DNA from 3 places in the Paenibacillus sp. FSL M8-0212 genome. Region 1 is predicted to be linked to each of the others. Evidence: predicted binding sites of a transcription regulator. Region 1 holds the regulator's gene; each other region holds the start of a gene.
What was found. Region 1 encodes Rex, which represses fermentation and respiration genes when NADH is low (regulators of the CRP and FNR family bind a similar motif). Its sites were predicted from a motif close to TTGTGAAATATTTCACAA; they were not measured.
Positions count from the first base shown of each region.

Region 1 (7,911 bases):
TAATAATATCTTAGCACGAGTGAAATGTAAAAAAAAATAACCAGCATAAATAAATTATGCTGGTAGAAGGGCACTGTCACGAAATTGACAACGAAATTGTTCGCCAGACAAAACTTCCTCACGAATCAAGATGTCGAGTGAATTGTCGAAAATTGTCCGTTGTTCTTCAAGCAACCGCTTTGTCTGTTCCATCAGTTCTTGCAAAATTAATTTATTCTCTCGCATAAGTTCCTCGGTTGTCACCATATCCATGTTCACAATCCCAAGTGAAGTCAACCCGGAAGCCATCATGGTCTGTACCACATTGGTTGCCTGATCAAAGTCATTGCGTGACCCTGTGGAACGACCACCGTAGTACATTTCCTCCGCAGCTGCTCCTCCGAGTGCAATCATAATCTGCTCTTCCAAGAAGCGCTTCGTATAGAGGAACTGTTCCTGTTGCGGGTTATGACGTACATATCCCAGCGCCTGACCACGCGGACTAAGTGCCACCTGACTAACACTGCCTGGACGAACAAGTTCTGCCATAATGGCATGTCCCAATTCATGAATGGCGACCCTTTTCTTCTCTTCCACACTGGACTCACGGTCTGTCTTCTCACCCATCATGACTTTATCAATAGCCAGGGACAAGTGCCGCTGTTCGATGTTCAACAGCCCGTCCCGCATGGCGTATATTGCTGCTTCGTTCATCACACTTTCGAGCTGTGCACCGGAGAAACCATACGATTCTTCAGCTGTTTTCTCCAGATTAACTTCCTTCATCAGAGGTTTATTCACCGCATGCAGTTCCAGAATATGCTTTCTGCCCTTCTTATCAGGCAAGTCCACTTGAATGTGGCGGTCAAAACGTCCCGGGCGCGTCAGAGCGCTATCGAGCATCTCTTTGCGGTTTGTTGCAGCGATAACAAGGATTCTCGGCGTATCGGAAGAATAGATTCCATCCATTTCCGTCAAGAGCTGATTGAGGGTCTGATCATATTCACGCTGTTGACCGCCCTCACGTTTCCCCCCGATCACATCGATTTCATCGATAAATATAATAGCGTTTTCCTTATTTTCCTTGGTGGCACGAGTTCTCGCGTCCTTGAACAAATCCCGAATTCTGCTGGCACCCACACCAACATACATTTCCACGAACTCACTGCCAGATGCTGCTACAAAAACAGAATCGGTGTAATGGGCAGCAGCCTTGGCCATCAACGTTTTTCCTGTCCCTGGAGGGCCCGTCAGCAAGATCCCTTTTAACGGGCGAATCCCGAACTTCCGAATTTCTTCATGTTTGATGAGAAAGTCAAGTGCTTCACGCAATTCCTGCTTGGCACTGTCCTGTCCGCCAATTTCTTCAAAAGTAAGCTTGGAAGGTCCTTTTTTCTTCCGTTTACGTTCCTGTGCAGCGCCTACTGTAATCCCGCCACGCATTTGCATCATGAACAGCAAAGCTCCGACAAGCACCGCTGCAATCAGAATCGGAACAATATTAACACCAGTAAAAGCAAGAAAAATAATCAATACGGGAAAAAATCCGATGGCAACTTCTTTTGTCCACTTAGGCATTAGGCCACACTCCTATCTGACCGGGCACACGCGGCAGAATAATAAACTTGCTGGCATCTCCGTCTCTGAGACTGACATATACATTGTTGTCATCCATCGCTGTATTCACCTTAATTCCATTGGTCGCCATCTTTGACAACGTTGGTGTAATCTCGGTGTATTGCTTGTTCTCCATCGCCTGAGCTACGGTAAACATCGCATCACCCCACCAACTTTCCAGTGCTTCACTGGAATGATCCACAACGTCCAATTTTAGTGAACGTGTTCCAATCAAGTTCTGTCCTTCTTTGTGAATATATTGTACCAGTCTGCCCAAATCAACATCGGGTTGCAGATCCAGTTTCAATTGTACGTCATTGCGGTTAATAGTTAATTGAACGTCATTGACTCCATCGTACTGGGTAACCATCTTTTCAATCGGATTCTGCACAGCCACCTGACGATATACAAACCAACCTCCAAACAACACAACGGCTGAAATGACGGCAGTTAAAGCAATAGGCAATACTTTTAGTTTCAAGTGAATTACCCCTCCCAGATTTTGGCCCAACCTACTGGCTTATTGGTATATAAGAATATGTGCACATTGACTCCTGCGATAATTTCGACAGGTTTATTTGTTTTGAATGTAACTTTGAGTACATATCTGAGTATATCACATCGTATATACAATTTCGAAGGCGAAAATATGAATAAATTATTAATTTTAACTATTTAAATTATTTAAGTTTACGGGCAACACAAAGAACCGGTTCAGTCGGATATCCGTCTGCCGGTTCTTTTGTTTCATTCATTCTCTAGCTATGTCACTCTATTTGTTCTAGCTGTTCGGGAGTGTGTAGACCAGGTCCACCTGTTCTCCGTTGCTAAAACGATAAAAACGATAGTGGTTATGCGTACCGTCTTTATAATACACTTGCCACACATATATTCCATTCACAACTCCGGGCATGATTCGTTTAATCTCGCCGGCAGGAACTTCAGAACTGAAGCGATTGCGGATCTGCGCTTCGGACATGCCATTCTGCAGCAGCTCACTGTGTACAGCGTTTGCACCCTTAGCCGGTTGATTGTTTGCATCGAATTTAACCCAAACCATAACATCCTGGTTATCCTTATTTTTGCCGATCAGGGTCCAGTAGATGTTGTCAGAGCCTTCTTTGTCTCCCCAGATGTACTTGCGCAATTCATCATAGGATGTAATGCCCAGTTGCTCCTGAGCTGCCTGTATGGCGAGCGCTTCTTCCTTGCGCTGGTCCTGCGTGACATGGACGTAATAACGCTGAAGTCCAAACAGAATCAGAACCAGTGCAAGCAGCGAAATCCATATCCACTTCTTTTTTTTCTTCAAAAGCCGAACTTCCTTTCCCTATGATGCTCTATCCTGCAATTAACGAGCAAGCAGACCATCAAATGCCAATTGAGACTCACGCAAAATACGCTCTTCATCCAGCGTCAGACATTCGCCATGTTTCACCACTTGTTTCCCATCCACCCATACGTGCTCAACATCTTTGGCAGAAGCCGAGTAGATCGTATGTGAGATCAGGTCTGTATGTGGATAGAAATGTGCCTGTTCAATGTCCAAGGCGATAAAGTCAGCCTTCATGCCGACCTGGAGTGCTCCGGTATTGTTCAAGAAGATTGATTTGGCACCATATGACGTTCCGAGTAGTAACGCTTCGCCTGCTGGCACTGCCGTCGGGTCACCAGATACACCTTTGTGGATCAATGCAGCCAGTCTCATTTCCTCGAACATATCCAGGTTGTTGTTACTTGCTGGTCCGTCAGTTCCGAGTGACACGGTAACTCCTGCTTTCAGCAACGCAGGTACACGCGCAACACCGGAAGCGAGTTTCAGGTTACTTCCCGGGTTATGGGATACAGCCACATCATGACGGGCCAGAATCTCAATCTCTTCGTCATTCAGATGCACCGCATGTGCAACCAGGGATGGACGGGAGAAAAAGCCCAGTTTCTCCAGATGTGCTACAGGACGCAGTCCATAATCAGCCACGTTCTGCTCGACTTCACGAAGCGTTTCCGACATATGTGTATGAAGAGGAAGGTTTAGGTCGTTTGCGACCTGTACAAGCTTCTCTATGTAGTCAGGAGGGCATGTATATGGTGCGTGTGGCGAGATTACGGTTGTAATGCGACCATCGGCCTGTCCATTCCACTCACGTGCAAACGCTGCCGACTCCTCCAGCTTCCGCAGTTGCTCTTCTTCCGAGCACAGCCCAATTACACCACGTGCCAGTGCTGCTCTAACGCCGGATTGCTCCACAACTTTGGCAACTTGATCCATGTGATCGTACATGTCCAGGAAAGCTGTAGTTCCGCCTTTCAACATTTCAAGCACCGATAGCGAAGTTCCCCAATATACGTCTTCTGAAGTCATTTTCGCTTCCATCGGCCACATTTTTTCCTGCAACCATACTTGCAACGCAAGATCGTCTCCGTGCCCTCTGAGCAACGACATCGCTGCATGACCATGCGTATTGATCAGACCCGGCAGGAAGAACAATCCTTTTCCATCCACTTTGGTACAATTTTCGTCTCCATCCGGCAATGTCTCACCAATATGCACAATCTTGTCATTCTCAACAACCATGTATCCTTGAACAACGTTCCATGTTGTGCCGCCTTCATTAACGGCAAATTTGCCGTTGTGAATTACCCATCTATTTGTTGTCATCTTCCTCATCGTCCTTTCCAGTCTCCAAGTAATAGGCCAAACTAAGCAGATCCGTTGTAAAGTCAGCATGGTGAATGCGGATATGCGGCGGTGTTTTTAGAATTGTTGGTGCAAAATTAAGGATCGCTTCAATTCCCGATTCAATAAGCTGATCGGCTACATTTTGAGCTTCCGTATCCGGAACCGTAATAATACCGATGCGGATGTTATCCGTTTTAACCGCTTCCGTCAATTCATTCATTGGTTTTACCGTCAAACTGTTGATTTGACTACCAATCTTCGGTCCATATGCATCAAATACAGCAACAATCTTCATGTTGTCTTTCAGATATGCGTTGTAGTTGGACAAGGCCTGTCCGAGGTTACCCGCACCTACCAGAGCTACATTAATTTGCTGATCGATTTTGAGAATGTGACGAATTTTCTCGATCAAATAGGATACATCATACCCGATCCCTTTACGACCAAAATCACCGAAGTAAGCCAGGTCTTTTCGAATTTGGGCCGGATTCAGATCCAGCCTTTGTCCAAGCTCTTGAGAAGAAACAGTAGCCACCTCACGCTGGTGCAACTCGCTCAAATAGCGCAAGTATACAGGCAGACGTCGTACCACCGCTTCCGAAATTTTATCCGATTTCATTCTTGCTCCCCCTTACCAAGGCCACGATAAAAATAATAGATGAAAAGTTGAGCATTCTGTATAAACTCAAAGATAAACGTGACATTTTATACAGAATGCTCCTTGTAATTTAGGTTATAAGTTCTTACGTGCAACTGCTCTAATCGGATACGGAAATATCTAATAAAGTTTAACGCCAAACGATAGTGTCATGCAATGATATAACGAACAGAACAACCATTATTCTTGTTCATTAGCAGGTTTTTCCAACCACTCGGTGATTCGTGGAACCATCTGCTCCGTGAGCATATGCTCCATTTTGGGACCTGGTAATGAATATAAAAAGAATTTACCATAGTACGCTTCAATCACACGTGTATCATAAACAATGACAATTCCTCTGTCCTTTGCTGTACGCACCAATCGGCCAAATCCCTGCTTGAAACGAATGACCGCTTGTGGCACGGACAGTTTCATGAACGGATTTTTCTTCTGTTCCTGAAGCAACTCACTCTTGGCTTCCACCAACGGATGATTCGGCGGTTGGAAAGGCAATCTTACAATAGCGAGACAGGTCAGCGCTTCTCCCGGAATATCTACACCCTCCCAGAAGCTGCTTGTGCCCAGAAGTACTGTTGCTTTGGCATCTTGGAACCTGCGAGTCAATTTGGAACGACTTCCACTATCAACGCCTTGACCAAGCAACGAGATGTCGTTGCCAGACAGCGCCTCCTTCAGCGGATCATAGACCTGTCGCAACATCTTGTATGAAGTAAACAGAACCATCATGCGTCCACGCGTAGCAATTGCCGTCTCTGCGAGTGATTGCACCAGCATATTAACAAAGTGCGCATCACCCACACTTCCCTTCACACTCGGGAAATCACGCGGAATCACCAGAAGTGCCTGATCGCGATAGTTGAAAGGTGATGGCAGCATCGACGTTAACAACCGATTATTCTCGGAAGCATCCTGCAAGCCAAGCTGCTCAATCATGAACTGGAATGACTTATCTACCGAAAGCGTAGCTGATGTAAGCACAACACTTTTCTTTTTATCAAAAAACAAATCCTTAAGTTGGGCACTGACATCTACAGGTACGGCATACAGCTGGAGTGATTTACTGCGGAACTGGCCGCTGGCTTCCATCCAGTACACTGTTTTGGCGTCATCCATTCGCATGAAGAAACGTAGATTCTCCTTCAATGTGGTCAGATCTTTCAGTAATCCTGTAATGTCCGTAATCAGACTATCCGATTGATAATCATCCTGATCCTCTTTCACTTCAAGCAGCAATTTGTCCCCTTTGCGAACCAAATCGCCCAGAGTCACATAGATCTGGTTCTCCAGATCCTGCAACTCCTGCCATTTTGCAGGTTTCTGAGATGCTTTCAGACGCAGTGAAAATTGCCCCGTCTCGCCCGGTGAAGCATCACTTCGTTCAGGCAACAGACCAAACAAGGCATCGCTCATACGATCCCACAGTTCCTTGACCTCAAGAGCGAGCGGGAACATCTGATCCACCATGGAGCCCCATTGCACCGAATTCTCATGCCCGGATAACTGCGAACGAAGCATAGGCAGCTGACCATTACGACTGTCTTTAAACAGGCGGGTCAGTGTATGAACCAAAGTGAAATATTTCATATGCATTCCAAGATGTTTACCAGCGACATCCTCCAGATGATGTGCCTCATCGATTACAAGACTCTCATAGGCTGGCAGCAGCTGATGCGCGGCTTTCACATCCGTAAATAATTTGGAGTGATTGGTGATTACGATATCAGACAACCCTGCTTCATGTTTGGCACGATGGTAGAAACATTTGCGGAACCATGGACAGGATCTTCCCAGACATGATTCGGATTCGCTCTGTACCGTCTCCCAGAAGTCCCCTCCGCGTCCGCTAAGGTTAAGTTCCTCATCATCTCCGGTTTCGGTCTGTGTTAGCCAGACGATCATCTGAGCAGCTGTGAAATAATCCTCTTTAGGTGTGGCGAACTCACGTTTATTGATTTTGTGTTCAAATTTGCGCAGGCACAGGTAATGTCCACGTCCTTTGAATACAGCAGCCTTAAACGGGAACGGAACCACTTGAGTCAGCATCGGAATGTCCCGCTCTCTCAATTGCTCCTGCAGATTGATCGTATGCGTGCTGACCATAACTTTCTGTTCTTGTTTCACACTTTCGTAAATAGCAGGCAACAGATACCCTAGAGATTTGCCGGTACCCGTTCCAGCTTCGATCAAGAGATGTTTCTCTTCATCCAGGGCTTGCCTTACACTGCTGAACATCTGAGTCTGCGCTTCACGCTCTTCGTAATGATCCAGCGTATCCTTCAGGTTCTCCCGAACCTGGTCCATAAACTGTTCGAAGCTTACACCATCAAGGGGGTTAGCCTCCCGCTCATCGCGTGGTGCACCAATATCGGTCCAATCACTTACATTAAGAGCAAGCTGACGATAATAGGTATGTCCGTCCAGATCCTGAATCGGCTCTGCTTCCTTCTCACTGCGCATTCCGTCCAAGAACCAGCCCAAGTCACTGTCTTCTGGTGCAAACAGGTCACTGAGGCGCTGAATCGTTATGAGCGGTAATTCCTTTAACTCATCCAGGCACTTGAGCAGCACATAGGCTGTCGCCAGTGCATCACTGTCTGCCTGGTGAGGGCGATCATGTTGAAATCCAAATTCGGAAGACACATAACCGAGTTGATAAGAACCCAGTGATGGGAATGTGATCTTCAGAAAATCAATCGTGTCCAGAATGCGGCCAGTGAACGGCAAATAACCGCAACGGTCAAGAGCATTCTGCAAAAAGTGAAAATCAAAAGCGACGTTGTGTCCAACAAGCACCACATCATTAAGTAGCGGAACCATCTCCATCATCATCTCTTCGAGTGAAGGAGCGTCCGCCACATCTGCATCGGTAATACCCGTCAACCCCGAAATAAACGGGGGAATCGGTACACCAGGGTTCACATAAGAACTATATATTTGAGTTATGCTGTAGTCATGATCTATGATGGCAAGTCCG
Region 1 is NZ_JBBORP010000001.1:5,134,770-5,142,680, reverse strand. It holds gene MKX68_RS22760 (AAA family ATPase) at 55-1,557, opposite strand; gene MKX68_RS22755 (hypothetical protein) at 1,550-2,077, opposite strand; gene MKX68_RS22750 (DUF5590 domain-containing protein) at 2,378-2,908, opposite strand; gene MKX68_RS22745 (amidohydrolase) at 2,948-4,255, opposite strand; gene MKX68_RS22740 (redox-sensing transcriptional repressor Rex) at 4,242-4,895, opposite strand; gene dinG (ATP-dependent DNA helicase DinG) at 5,115-7,911, opposite strand, start outside.

Region 2 (7,911 bases), 190 kb from region 1:
GTGAATTCTTCGATATTCCAGTACCGGATGAACTGGTGTTTGTAAGTAACTTCCAGGGTGGGGAAGTATTCCGGAGCGGATGTACGTTCCGGCGTGGTGAAGGTAAAATCTTTTATTTCCGACCAGGTCATGAGACGTATCCGACCTATTACAAACCGGAAATATTAAGAGTGATCAGCAACGCTGTGAAATGGGCATATCCTGCCCGCAGCTTTAAGCCGGAATTTGGCAAGAGCGAACCTGTAAGACCATTTGGTGGCGTGCTGGTCTAATTCACTAACTCAATCGTGTAATGGAAATTATAAGTTTTATTCAAAAAGAACCCTTCTCCGAGTCATTGATGACTGTGGCAGCTGGGTTCTTTTTGGGTAAGATAGTACTATGGGGAAGTTATACGATATTTCCCATGGTTACGACGCAGCGTGTAATGTATACTGGGATGTATGATCCATTTTGGATGTTATGCTTCTAAAATTTAAACTTTTTAGTTGCAGGCGTTTTCTTTGAAGCTTAAATATGTTATTATGAAATATACTAACAAAATGTAAGTTGATTTGAGTGATCTCTAAAGAGGTGATTAATGTGGAAGGTCAAGACTTGCGGATGTGTCCGCGTTTTGAGACGGCGTTTTCTTTTTTGGGCAAGCGCTGGAATGGTTTAATTATTCAAACATTGATGAGTGGTTCGAAGCGATTCAAGGATATCTCCAATCTGATCCCATCCATGAGTGATAAGATGTTATCCGAACGGATGAAAGATCTGGAGAGTGAAGGTATTCTGGTTCGTCACGTCTATCCCGAGACGCCGGTTCGTATTGAATATGAACTGACGGATAAAGGTAGAGCGCTCCAGCCCGTCATGAATCAAATTCAAGACTGGGCTGAGAAGTGGGTTGACTAACGTGTAAGCATCACCCACTTTCGTTGATGAATGACATAGACTCCTGATTTCCGTGGAAATCAGGGGTTTTTGTCTTAAGTATAACGTGGATCGGCGTTTTTCTCTTGGGCTATGCACATGTTGTCATGAGTTGTAGTATAATCTATAGAAAATGGCCACAGACGGCCGGAGCGAAGGAGGCCCACTTGTCATGAGAGAAGAAAGCTTATCCCGTGAAGTACGCTACGGCAAAAAAGATATTGCAGAACTTGAGAGCGCATCCATTCAGGTACATCTGATTTACAAAAAAGCTGCGGAGTTGTTTAAGCGCACAGCATATTCCCGTTCGGTTAAGGATGATCTTGCCGAAGTGAATACGCATTCTGTGAACAGCGATGGTCCGAGATTAGCTCCGGCGGTGCTGCAAAAATGGATTCAAACGTCCAGGGGCTGGAAGTGTATCGGATGTGAGCTGGGACAACCTGATTCAACGACTTCTCAGATGGAGGAAACCATCCATGGTAAGCGATTGGTTCTGGATGTGGGAGAAGGTCGGTTGGTTCAGGCAGAAATGCTGATTCAGGCGGTTGTCTGGTCTCAATATGAGAAGATTCGAATGTTTGCACCATGGCTTGGTGATGAACCCTTTTATAGCGTGCAGGAACTGGATGTCATTGCCCGTTATATTGTGCCTACCTATTTCTCGGAACGGCCTTTGTATGAGCAAGGCAAGGTATTCAAGGTCCATCAACAATATGGGCAGATTCCGTTGTATCAGGAGTATGTAGACGCACCTTCATGTTGCGTGCAGGTGGACGGTGGATTGCTTGAAGGGCGATTGCTGACGGGGGTATACGTATCTGAGGAGCAGTTCTTCGGGCTTAATCCATATCTGAAAGATGGCGATGGAGGACGGACATATATGCAGGCTAGTGTCCAGTGATAACGTAACCAATTCGAACATAAAAATGAATTAGATTGGAGAGCCTGTGTGCAGGCTCTCTTTCTTGTACAAGCCCTATTTGGAGGGGACACCCTATAAAAGTAACGGCTTTGACACTTTTTTTTGCCGAAAGTTGTGCCATAATAGAGGTTATGGACAACAGGGTGAATGATTTTACGCAGGGTGGTGTTACCTACATGATGAAGAAAATCCCCGGTTACATAGGTGTATGTTTGCTCCTACTGGCGATCTTGGCTGGTTGTAGTGAGACACAGCCTTCTGAGCAGCCAATTGTCAAGGAGACAGAAACAGCGAATACGATCACAGTGGCTGTAGATGGCAGTACATTTTTGCCTGATGCAACAAAGTCCATTAAGCGAGATTTTAGTGAGGGTTTGACACTCAAAAAAGCATTACTCAATAGCGGACTGGTAGATTTTACGGCAGATGGCAAACGGATTCAATCCGTCGGAGAAGTTTCTCTGGATTCTTCGCTTAGCTGGGCTGTCAAATTAAATGGCAAGGATATTGAACAGGAAGATTGGGACATGGAGCTTCATGCCAAAGATGAAGTAATCATTTACGTGAAAGCCGCTGACAGTGGGGGAGATGGCGTTGCATATCAGACAACGTTACTCAAGGTTAGCGGTGGAAACATTATGCCAACCCTTAATCGTCAATATGCCGGCGTCTACGTTCAAGAGTGCACAGTTCGCGATGTGTTGAAGTCCAGCGGCATTGTAAGAATGTCTGAGAATAACAAATTTGTCGTTTCGGTCGAGAATGTCACGCCTCGTATGAATGAGCGGTGGGTCATTATGGTGAATGACAAAGAATTAATGGAAAATGGTCTGGACATGAAATTGAATCCACGTGATGCGGTGAAACTTGAATTGACCAATGCATCCTAAGTATACCAAGAAGCCCAATCTCTTTTTAGAGAACTGGGCTTTTTTTCATTAAATATATAAGCAATATCCGATTAGCATAGTCAAATATTAAATACGACAGATCTCGTTCGGGCAAAGTTCACAGTGACAGATCCCTTGCAGCATCTTCAGATCTTTGATAACAATCATGCCATTGTCGTATTCAATCGCATCTTTCTTACGCAGGTCGCTTAACATGCGGTTTACACTTTCACGAGTGGCTCCAATCATATTGGACAGATCCGTGTGGGTAATTTTTTTGTGAATAATGACATGCTCTCCATGAGGCTCACCATACGAATTCGACAACCGAATGAGGGTGGAGCAGAGTGCACCCGGTTTACCGTATAACATGAGATCCCGGAATTTGGTCTGTGTCAACCGGTGGTGGATGCCCATCCATTTCATAAAGTCGATCGCGAAGTCACAATGCTGGCAGATTAACATCTCCAGGTCTTTATGCTCCAGTACACCGATCTCACTGTCCTCTAATACTTCCGCTGAGAAGCTGTGTTTAGAGCCAAAGAAGGGATCAGCCTGCCCAATCATATCACCGGATTGATACATGTACATGATCAGTTCCTTGCCTTCATCCGTGGATTTGGTGATCTGGGCACGACCCCGTTTCATATAATAAAGTTTGTCAGAGATGTCGCCTTCCCAGTATAGATGTGTACCTTCCGGATAGGTTCTATCTTTCATGGTAACCAGCAGATGGTTGAAATTTGCTTCCGAGAAACAGTTGGTATTACCGCGCTTTTCCAGTACAGTGGTTAGTTCTCTCATAAGTCTATCTCCCCTTTATGTCCATCGGACGACCTTCTGTAATAAGCAGTAGCCTCCGAGGTTCGCCGCAAACCGTTGCCGTCCTGATCAGGGTCATCTCGGCCGGGAGGAAGGACGGTACAAATTGCGGTGGTTCAATTTTTAAGTTCAGTATATACCTAATCTTACCGTTTGAGGGGGAAGGAAAGGGGGCAAAAATGACGAAATTTCAAACATTGTGATAAAATTCACTTTTAATGGAGAGGATGAATTTTACAGCCCTATATTTTAAATAGGAAGTGAAAATGGTCGTATGAAGGACACTACAAAACTTAAATTAAATTTGTTATACTTTGTGAAAAAAATCACATAATTAAGTTTATTGTCATGTTACGATGTGAATGTAAACGAGAGAGACAAACTAATACGAACCTTTAGGAGGATGAGGGAGATGGCTGTAAAGAACGAAGTCGCCCCAGCAAAAGAACCGACAGCAGGTCAGTATATTCAAACGTTAATCGACAAAGCGAATAAAGCACACGCCGCATTCATGAAGATGGACCAGAAGCAGATTGACCGGATTGTGCAAGCGATGGCGCTTGCGGGTCTGGATAAACACATGATGCTCGCCAAGATGGCCGTAGAAGAAACAGGCCGCGGAGTGTATGAGGATAAAATCACCAAAAATATATTTGCAACAGAATATGTGTACCACAGCATTAAGTATGACAAAACCGTAGGTGTGATTGAAGATAACGAATATGAGAGCTTCCAGAAAATTGCGGAGCCGGTCGGCATCATCATGGGGATTACACCAGTAACCAATCCAACATCAACAACGATGTTTAAAGCACTGATCTCCATCAAGACGCGTAACCCAATCATCTTTGGTTTCCACCCATCTGCACAGAATTGTAGCCGGGAAGCTGCCAAAATCCTGCTGGAAGCTGCTGTGAAACATGGTGCACCAGCAGATTGTATTCAGTGGATTGATGATCCTTCCATGGATCGTACAAACGAACTGATGAATCACAATGATGTGGCTCTCATTCTGGCAACAGGCGGATCAGGCATGGTACGTGCAGCGTACAGCTGTGGTAAACCTGCACTGGGCGTAGGACCAGGTAACGTACCTTGCTTTATCGAGAAAAGCGCGGATATCAATCAGGCAGTAACGGATTTGATTCTGTCCAAGTCTTTCGACAACGGCATGATCTGTGCTTCCGAGCAAGCGGTCATCATTGAAGAACCGATCTTTGATCAAGTGAAGAAAAAAATGATTGCAAATGGCTGTTACTTTGTTAACAAAGATGAAGCAGTAAAATTGACAGCAGGTGCGATTAATGCCGAGAAATGTGCGGTGAACCCGGCAATTGTTGGTCAATCTGCGGTAAGCATTGCGAAATTGTGCGGTATTGAAGTTCCAGCAGGCACCAAAATTCTCGTGGCCGAGATTGAAGGGGTAGGTACAAAATTCCCATTGTCGGCTGAGAAATTAAGTCCGGTACTGGCTTGTTACAAAGTCAAAACGGCAGCAGAGGGAATTGAACGTGCAGCAGAAGTGGTTGCATTTGGCGGCATGGGTCACTCCTCGGTTATCCACTCCACAAATGAAGAAGTGATCGGCAAATTTGCAGATCGTCTGCAAACTGGACGGATTATTGTGAACTCACCATCCACACACGGTGCCATCGGGGATATCTACAACACAAACATGCCGTCATTGACACTGGGATGCGGATCATACGGACGTAACTCGACTTCTTCCAACGTAACCGCTGTGAACTTAATCAATGTGAAAAGGGTGGCTCGCCGTACCGTGAATATGCAATGGTTCAAAGTGCCAAACAAAGTCTACTTCGAAAAAGGGGCAACACAGTATCTTGCCAAAATGCCTGACATCACACGTGTGGCGATTATTACGGATGCCATGATGGTGAAACTTGGATATGTTGAAAAGGTAGAACACTATCTGCGTCAACGCCAAATGCCGGTAGCGATCGAAGTATTCTCCGATGTAGAGCCAGATCCATCCACAACAACGGTAGACCGCGGAACCGAAATGATGCGCCGCTTCCAACCGGACTGCATTATCGCACTCGGCGGTGGATCACCGATGGATGCTGCAAAAGCCATGTGGTTGTTCTATGAATACCCGGACACGGACTTCAACGATCTGAAACAGAAATTCATGGATATCCGCAAACGGATCTACAAATATCCACGTCTCGGCGTAAAAGCGAAATTTGTAGCAATTCCTACCACATCCGGTACAGGATCTGAAGTGACATCGTTCGCGGTTATCACAGATAAAAATCAAGGTAACACCAAATATCCATTGGCCGACTATGAGCTAACACCAGACGTAGCGATTGTTGATCCGGAGTTTGTATACTCCCTGCCTAGAACAGCCGTTGCAGATACAGGTATGGACGTACTGACGCATGCGATTGAAGCTTATGTGTCTGTCATGGCAAATGATTACACGGATGGACTTGCGATCAAAGCAATCCAACTGGTATTCCAATATCTGGAGCAATCTGCACTGCAAGGTGACAAACTGGCACGTGAGAAAATGCATAATGCTTCTACAATTGCTGGTATGGCATTTGCCAACGCATTCCTGGGCATTAACCACAGCTTGGCGCACAAATGGGGCGGTCAGTACCACACCGCACACGGACGCACCAATGCGATCCTGATGCCACACGTCATTCGTTACAACGCGAAAAAACCGACCAAATTTGCATCGTTCCCGAAATATTCTCACTTTGTAGCGGATGAGCGGTATGCCGAAATTGCCCGCATCTTGGGATTGCCTGCTCGTACAACAGAAGAAGGCGTAACCAGTCTCATCAATGCGATTCGCAAACTGAACAAAACATTGGGCATTGAAGAATCGTTCCAGGAAATCGGATTTGATGCCAAAGACTTTGAAGCACATGTAGATTATCTGGCAGACCGTGCCTTCGAAGATCAATGTACAACTGCCAATCCGAAGTTGCCGCTGGTAACTGAACTGGCTGATGTATACCGCAACGCTTTCTACGGAAAGTTTGAATAATAAACTTAGAATGAAGCGTGCCTTACGGCAAGAAGATCAGGGTTCCCCGAGAGGGGAGCCCCGATTGCCGTCTTTCACACAATAACGAGAGGGAAGAAAACAGAAGAGCGAGCATCTGTTTTTCAGAATTTATTCTAAGTTTTGTTTTGCTCCGAGTATAGAGGAGCAAAAGGATTCTAAAGAGGTGGCACGGAATTCGTGATGTGGCCGTTTGAGCCAGATGTTCGACAATAAAGAAAAGGGCAGAAAAACAGAAGAGCGAGCATCTGTTTTTCAGGATTTATTTTAAGATTTGTTTTGCTCCGAGCATAGAGGAGCAAAAGGGTTCTAAAGAGGTGGCACGGAATTCGTGATGTGGCCGTTTGAGCCAGATGTTCACACAATAACGGAGAGGGCAGAAAAAACTGAAGAAGCGGAGCGTTCGCCTTTGAAGTAAATTTTGAATTTTATTGGTTTATCAGTTGAACTACCTATGTACACGATAACGGAGAGGAGAGAAAAAACCTGAAGAAGCGAAGCGCTCGCCTTTATCACTGGATTTTCACCTTTGAAAAAAATGAATCAAAAAATCCGGGGATAACAGCGATCGGAAGGTTATTCTCTCCTTGTAGTGGCCAGTGTACATCATCTATGGTTCATTTGCTTTTTCAGTAAATTTAAGTTGTTCTGCCCGCGCAGTGGCTAAGTGTGAATTTACAGGGTTCAATGGGACAAAGCGCAGGTGGAGTGAGTTAGTTCACTGACTTTGTGACAAAAATCACAGATGATGAAAGCCCCAAGTCGTATACTGAAAATGTAAGAAAAACATTCATCCCGCGGTTCCGGTTCCCAAGTAGAGAGAACATGTTCCGGTTTATGTGAAACAATTCACATTAATCGCGGCTCTGGGCACACAATGCTACGAATGAAGCAAGATGTTATGTGTCCAGAAATCCAAATTAGTGGAGGGATTAAGATGTCGGTGATTGAAAAAGATGTCAAACAACAAACAGGCTGGAGAAACTTTACCAAAGGAACATGGACCAAATCCGTAGATGTGAATGATTTTCTGGCACACAACTTGTCTCCGTATTACGGTGATGAAGCATTTCTCGCAGGTGCAACCCAGAATACCAAGGAATTGTGGGAGATCGTATCTGATCTGACCAAAAAAGAACGGGATAACGGCGGTGTCCTTGACGTTGATGTGAACACACCAGCGACTATTGTTTCTCACCAACCCGGTTATCTGGATCAATCCAAAGAACAGATTGTCGGCGTTCAGACCGATGCTCCGTTCAAACGTTCCATTCAACCAACAGGCGGAATCCGGATGATGATTGATGCATGTG
Region 2 is NZ_JBBORP010000001.1:4,944,646-4,952,556, forward strand. It holds gene MKX68_RS21780 (ThuA domain-containing protein) at 1-272, shown strand, start outside; gene MKX68_RS21785 (winged helix-turn-helix transcriptional regulator) at 604-900, shown strand; gene MKX68_RS21790 (hypothetical protein) at 1,091-1,822, shown strand; gene MKX68_RS21795 (hypothetical protein) at 2,020-2,733, shown strand; gene MKX68_RS21800 (Crp/Fnr family transcriptional regulator) at 2,821-3,537, opposite strand; gene adhE (bifunctional acetaldehyde-CoA/alcohol dehydrogenase) at 3,968-6,580, shown strand; gene pflB (formate C-acetyltransferase) at 7,536-7,911, shown strand, end outside.
Region 2: adhE (bifunctional acetaldehyde-CoA/alcohol dehydrogenase) is a predicted target of Rex. The motif match lies at 3,870-3,887, and genes of this name have one in related genera.

Region 3 (7,911 bases), 2.1 Mb from region 1:
ATACAATGAAGGGGAGAAAGGCTTAAATACAGGGAAATGACTTCTTTCGACAAACTTTTTTTGCTCATCCTATTGCAATGTGAAAAAGATCACATTATAATGAGTGTATAAAGTGAAATAAATCACATACACAGTTTCGAACAAGAAGTGAAATATTTCACAACCATTATAACGTTATATTCAAACTCATTTATATATTTCGAGGAGGAACTTTTAATGAAAATCGCAGTTATCGGATGTACACACGCAGGGACCGCAGCCATCGTAAATACCGCCAAATTGTACCCGGATGCTACCATCACGGTGTATGAGCGCAATGACAATATCTCCTTCCTATCTTGTGGCATTGCGCTCTACGTAGGTGGGGTTGTGAAAGATCCTGACGGTTTGTTCTATTCTTCTCCTAATCAATTGGCAGAGCTTGGTGTTGAGACCAAGATGCTTCATGAAGTTACAGCAGTTGATGCCAAGGGTCATACCCTTCGGGCTAAAAACCTGCAAACCGGGGAAGAATTTGAAGATACGTTTGACAAACTGATTGTGACAACGGGGTCATGGCCTGTCGTTCCGAAGCTTGAAGGCATCGAGATGGATAACATCTTACTTTGCAAAAACTACAATCATTCCAACACGATTATTGAAAAAGCCAAAGATGCCAAACGTGTTACCGTTGTAGGTGCAGGATATATCGGCGTTGAGCTGGTGGAAGCTTTCCAAATGAATGGCAAGGAAGTTACCCTGATCGACAGTGTGGACCGGATTTTGAACAAATACCTGGACCCTGAATTCACGGATGCGATCGAAGATACGTTGACTGGGCGTGGCATCAAGCTGGCTCTTGGTCAAACGGTACAGAAGTTTACTGGAGAGAATGGCAAAGTAACTAAGGTGATTACGTCCAAAGGAGAGTTTGAAACCGATCTGGTTATTCTGTGCATTGGTTTCCGTCCAAATACAGAGTTGCTTAAAGGCCAAGTGGATATGCTGCCAAACGGCGCAATCGTCGTGGATAAATATATGCAAACGAGTCAAAAAGACGTCTTCGCTGCAGGTGACAGCTGCGCTATTCATTACAACCCAACAGGCAAAGCATCTTACATTCCGCTGGCAACCAACGCCGTACGGATGGGTACACTTGTAGCCCGCAACCTGGTTCGTCCTACGACACCATACATGGGTACACAAGGAACATCCGGTATCAAAATTTATGAGCAAAATATCGCAGGTACAGGAATGACGGAAATGTCTGCTGCTGACGAAGGTTTGATTGTGGAATCTGTCGTACTGGAAGATAGCTACCGTCCGGAGTTTATGCCAACGGCTGAGAAACTGTTGCTTAAAGTGGTATATGAGCAGGCAACTCGTCGGATCGTCGGAGCACAGGTGATGTCTCAGGTTGACCTGACCCAATCGATTAATACGATCTCGGTCTGCATCCAAAACAACATGACCGTAGATGAGCTGGCCTTCATCGACTTCTTCTTCCAGCCACATTACAACAAACCATGGAACTTCCTGAACACGGCTGGTCTGCAAGCACTGCCACCGGTAGAAGTAAAAGCACCAGCAATGGTGTAAGCAAGAAGAATAGATGGTCGAACAGCGAGCATGATAAACGCCATACAAAGATAAGTCATGCTTATCTGTAAACATGAGGTGCACAATAACTGCCAGGATTTCGAAACAAGGCGGACGATTATATAGGAAAAAGAAGACTGGCGAGTATATCGTCAGTCTTTTTTGTGATTTTTTAGCTTCAAAAGGTCTTACTATACTTTGCTGTCATAACTATTTCAGGACACTCTTATAGCATATTTTTAAATAATATTGTGATAATTTGCACAAAGTTATGTTGAGGACCGAGATACAATTAGGATATGGTATTCAACGCATAACTAATGAATTTCAAATGGTTTTATCCAATGATAAACAATGAAGGAGAGGATGAATGATATGGCAGCAAAAACACCTCTTGAGGTTGCACAATATACGGCGCAAACAGGCATGAAGAAGGCTCAATATCCGGTGTCTTCTGTACTGGTGCTTAGTTTTCTGGCAGGGGCTTTTATTGCGCTGGGTTTTCTACTGGATATTCGGGTGATTGCTTCTGCTCCAGCTGAGTGGGGAAGTCTGGTTAATCTGATTGGAGCAGCAGTGTTCCCGGTTGGATTAATCTTGGTGCTCATCGGTGGTGGCGAGTTGCTGACAGGTAACATGATGGCAGTTCCACTCGCGACGATTGCTCGAAAGTTATCCGTAGGTAATATGTTGAAAAATCTAACCTTAGTGACGATTGGTAACTTTGTTGGAGCTTTGTTTGTCGCATACGCGTTTGGACATGTGCTTGGTCTGACAGGAGAGGGTGTATATCTGGCTAAAGTGGTGGATATGGCTGGGCACAAGCTGCATGACGGCTTCTTGCAAGCTTTCATCTCTGGCATCGGCTGTAACTGGCTGGTCGCGCTGGCCGTGTGGCTATCTTATGCATCGGATACGATGAGTGGCAAGGTACTGGGCATTTGGTTTCCAACGATGGCGTTTGTCGCGATTGGATTCCAGCACGTTGTGGCCAATATGTTCCTCATCCCGGCGGCAATCTTCGAAGGACATTATTCGTGGGGCCAATATGTGATGAATTTCATTCCGGTATGGCTCGGGAATCTGACTGGTGGTGCTCTGTTTGTAGCTGCAGCCTATTGGGTGGTGTACCTGCGCCAAGCTGAGCCGAAAGTGAAACCGGAGGTAGCCACGTCGATCGAAGCTGTGGAGACGGAGGCCAGAGCGATGTGGAGCAAGCAGGCGTAGCAGGGCATATATACACGTATGTATACATGGGTAATGGAACATTCATGTAGAAGTAAAGACGATTCTGGTCTTGTTCGATTCATGGCGAATATGCTGTGATGGAGCAAGGCGGGATCGTTTTTTTGTGTGGGGTCCTTGTTGGAGTTTAACGCAAAATAAATTCGCCATGACAAGGTTCGGGGGAACGAAACCTGTTCATGGCGAATTTCGGGAGTGGTCCATGATATGGCATGAGGAGGAAGTGGGGAAACACTAGCCTAATGCCTTATTTTTAATTTACCCCTGAATTCTGAAGTTGAATCAAACTCAAAAAACATTTTTTTGAAAATATTTTGACGCCGCTATAGCAGTGAATATGAAGCAAAAACATACTGTTCTCTTTACGTATTAACCTCGAAGAAGATATGATATAGGGATAGTTTTTTAAAGAGGGGGAGCCATACGATGATCGATCAGGAGAATGGAATTTTCGCAGCGGTATGCCCGCTCGATTGTCCGGATACTTGTGGTCTGTTACTACATAAAGAGAACGGTAAAATTGTGAAGGTGGCAGGCAATCCGGATCATCCGATCACCAAGGGTGCCATTTGTAATAAAGTCAGAAATATGACCGAGCGGGTGTATCACCCTGAGCGTCTACAATATCCGATGAGACGTGTGGGAGCCAAAGGCGAAGGCAAGTTCGAACGAATCAGTTGGGATGAAGCGATTCGCGAGATTACGACCAGATTCACTGCATTGTCCGAGACTTACGGCCCGGAGAGCATCCTGCCCTACAGCTTTTACGGTAACATGGGCATTCTCGGCGTAGACGGCATGGACCGACGTTTCTTCAATGCGCTTGGTGCAAGTGTGCTGGAGCAGACGATCTGTAACTCTGCTGGAAATACCGGCTGGAAATATACGATGGGCGCCAACCGGGGTACGGTGCCGGAAGATACGGAGCATGCGGATCTCATCCTGGTATGGGGCGGTAATATCGTCAGTACGAATATGCACCAGGTCGTTTTGGCGGAGAAAGCCCGTAAGAAAGGCGCCAAGATCGTCGTCATCGACGTTCATCGCAATCGTACGGCCCAATGGGGCGACTGGTTTATTCCTTTGTATCCGGGCACGGATAGCGCACTAGCGCTGGGTTTGATGCATGTGCTGTTCGAACGGGGACTAACGGATGAAGCGTTTATGCAAAAGTATACAGTGGGTCATGAGGCACTACGTGATCATGTCCGCAGTTACACCCCTGAACGTGTTGCACGCATTACGGGTGTGCCGGAGGAAACCATTGTGGAGCTGGCCGAACTATACGGCAACGCACAGGCAGCCCATATTCACATCGGCAATGGCCTCCAGCACCATGATAATGGGGGGATGAACGTGCGTAGCGTTGCTTGTCTGCCTGCCATTACAGGGCAATGGCTGAAGCAAGGCGGCGGTGCTGTTCGCACCAACAGCTACGCGAGCACGAATAGCGACGCGCTGGAACGTCCGGAGCTGCGGCAGAATCCGGAGCCGCGAGTAGTGAACATGAACCGGATTGGTGAAGCGTTGCTGGAAGCAGAGCAGCCGATCCGGGCTATGATGGTTTACTGCAGCAATCCACTGGTGGTGGCACCGGATACCGAGCGGGTGGAGCGAGGTTTTGCACGGGAAGATCTGTTCACGGTTGTGCATGATCTGTTCATCACGGATACGGCGAAATATGCAGATATCGTATTGCCAGCCACATCTTCATTTGAAGCGACGGACCTGTACACCTCTTATTGGCATCAGTACGTTCATCTGCAAGAGCCGGTAATTGCACCGATTGGGGAGAGCAAGAGCAATGTGGAACTGTTCTCACTGCTTGGGCAGGCTATGGGGTATGATCCTGCAATCTTCGGAGAAACGCCGGAACAGATGATTGAGGACGCACTTCAGGGCACAGGCAACCCCTACATGAATGGGGTCACGTTGGAGGGACTGAAGGAACATCGATTCGTGAAGCTGGATATGACGTCACATGCTACATATCTGGATCAGCTGCCCACGCCTTCAGGCAAAATCGAATTGTATTCCGAGACGATGGAACAGAGAGGGCTTCCCCCGCTCCCTACCTATAGTGCTCTGGTTGAAGGATATGATGGGGAGAATCCGGCTGGACCTGCCGATACCTATCCATTGATGTTCCTGTCGCCGCCAAACCATAATTTCCTGAACTCCACCTTTGGCAATTCAGCCAAACATCAGCGTTTGGAAAAGATGCCTCTATTGCAAATGCACCCTGAAGACGCTGCCCGCAGAAACGTGGAGGATGGAGATGCGGTGGTCGTATGGAATGATCGTGGGCGCATTGAACTTACCGCCAAGGTAAGTGAAGCCATGCTGCCGGGAACTGTCATCAGCCAAGGCTTATGGTGGGATGGTGACGGGAAGAAGCAGCGGGCCAACTCACTCACATCCAACCGATTGTCGGACATGGGCAACGGTGCTACCTTCTTCTCGGCCACTGTTGAAGTGAAGCGTCAATGAGTGTGCTTGCAGCTTGATTTTTTTGAGGTAAGATGAACAAAGGCTAGAATTTGAGCAGGATTATAGTGCAATAGATGTAACACTTCATAAAACCTTCGCTCTGGCTGGTTATGGTTATGCCGTCAGGGCAAAGGTCTATTTTTTATGGCCATTTGTTTGTGCAGAGGTACTAAGGAGAATGATTTAACGATGATGAGATGGCTGGATAACTATCCAAAAGAAGTGAGAGTATTTTTACTAGCAAGTTTAGTTAATGCAACCGGCAGTGCCTTGATGTGGCCGCTGACCACGATGTATGTGTTTGATGAGCTAGGACGGACGATGGCTAACGCGGGTTTTGTAATCCTCATTCAGTCCCTGGGTGGCATCTTTGGACAATTGCTTGGTGGTTCGTTGTATCACCGGGTGGGCGTGAAGAAGCTGATTATTGGCTCACTGGCGCTTAATGCGTTAGGTTTGTTTGCGCTGCCCTGGATTAGTGCGTATTGGGTCGTATTTATATGTGCCATGGGCTGGATTGGTCTGTTCAGTTCATTGTCGCTGCCAGCGATTCAGGCTTTTATTGGCTTCCGGTTTGCGGAGCGACGCGGTGAATTATTCAATATTATCTATGTGGCGAACAATATTGGGGTGGCGATTGGTACGGCGCTGAGTGGTTTTCTGGCTGACTTTTCCTATCACCTCAGCTTTGTACTGAACGGAGTGACCTCAGCCGGGTTTGCGATTTTCTTCTGGTATTATCTGTCGCGGGTCGAACCGGATCAGGGGGAAGTACATCTGACCAAACGCAAAACCGTCCCCGATGGGCCGGGCGTCTGGGCATTGCTGGGTAATACCCGATTATATCTGTTTATGAGCTTGGGCGTGCTCTTCCTGTTATTCGGCAACTCCATCTGGAATACAGGTGTGTCCCCGTATATCATTTCTGAGGGTATGGAAAAAAGAATGTACGGTCTGCTCTGGACCCTGAACGGGGTGCTGATCTTTGTGGGCCAACCTTTTACCAGCTGGGTGAAACGGACCATGGCCCGTACCTCCACTGCCCAGATGACCGCGAGTGCCGTATTCTATGGCATGGCCTACATTGTGATGATTACCATGTACAGCTATCCGGGCATGGTGCTCGCAATGGTACTCGCTACGTTTGGAGAGATGTTGATCTCGCCTGCAACACCTGCATTTATCTCGGAGCATGCCGGCAGAGCGGCCCCTTTTTACATCGGGATATCGGGTGGGATCGGTGCGGTTGGACGGGTTATCGGCCCCTATGCGATGGGGGTCATGTATGACAAACAGGGACTTATTCCGGTAGCGTGGCTGGCAACAGGCACAGCAGCTATTGCGGTACTTGGTTTTGTACTGCACGCAGTGTTGAACCGTAACCGTGAAGTGAAGGAGTATGGGATGGACGCCTAGCCTTTTTGGGCTGAGTCGTATGATGAAGGGAGAGGACAGGTTAGAGTGGAGGAGAAAAGAAAGCTACTTTAACCTGTCAGATTATCCCTTAGATTTATATTGACAAAAAAATCTTTTTATGCTATAATTTACATATTAAAATATTCCGTATATACTAAGGTTCTCCTGGCCAGGGGGAATCTTATTTTTGTTTGTACGGGAGGATGAAATATGATGAAGCAAAATGAGTCCAGCATTACATCCTTGATTTCGGCTTTTGGTCGATCTTACCACTGCCAATACGATACACCTCTTATTTTGGATGATTATATAGCCAGTGCGCTTATCACTCCTCAAGAGTTTTCGGATATCCGTGAGAATATGATTCAAGGTATCCATTTTTTCAACCCGGACATGGCTCATCTGATCAAGGACGACCCGGATGAGATACTGAGGTGGATTGTACAGACCCAGCTTGCTCCAACCCCCTTGGCACGTGCCGCATATTGCGAACGAGTGCTGCTTCATGAAATGGCATTGGGAGGCACGCAATATGTAATACTTGGAGCCGGTCTGGATACGTTTGCGTTTCGGTATCCGGAATTAAAGGATAGACTGAACATCATTGAAGTGGATATCCCAGCCACACAGCAATTCAAACGCAGTCGGCTGTCGTCCGCGAAACTACCTATTCCATCCAATCTGCACTTTGTAGCTATGGATTTGACCGATAAGGATTCTCTTATAACACTCGTGACTGAAGAGTTAAGCAGCGAGAAATCCTTTGTGAGTTTACTTGGCGTCTCTTTTTACTTGACCAAAGAAGACTTGTCCCGGTTGTTACAAGTGTTGTTTACGAAACTGCCTTCCGGCAGTTCAATTGTTTTTGACTACGCTGACGAACATCTTTTTGAAACAAAGGGCATATCTAATCGCGTGGACCATATGATCCAGATGGCAGCAGCTGGCGGTGAGCCGATGCAATCCGGGTATGCATATGCGGAGATGGAGGCCTTGCTTGATGAAGCGGGATTGCTTATCTATGAGCATCTGACTCCGGAGGCGATTCAGGAACAGTTTTTCCAGGATCGAACCGATCATCTAAGGGCATTTGAAACGATACATTTCATTCACGCGGTAAAAAAATAAATCAATCTGGGCATACAGGGTTACCTAGATAGCCCACATTTGCATAGCAACGAC
Region 3 is NZ_JBBORP010000001.1:3,045,981-3,053,891, forward strand. It holds gene MKX68_RS13545 (FAD-dependent oxidoreductase) at 217-1,578, shown strand; gene MKX68_RS13550 (formate/nitrite transporter family protein) at 1,954-2,805, shown strand; gene MKX68_RS13555 (molybdopterin-containing oxidoreductase family protein) at 3,250-5,313, shown strand; gene MKX68_RS13560 (MFS transporter) at 5,506-6,729, shown strand; gene MKX68_RS13565 (class I SAM-dependent methyltransferase) at 6,943-7,857, shown strand.
Region 3: MKX68_RS13550 (formate/nitrite transporter family protein) is a predicted target of Rex. The motif match lies at 1,828-1,845, and genes of this name have one in related genera.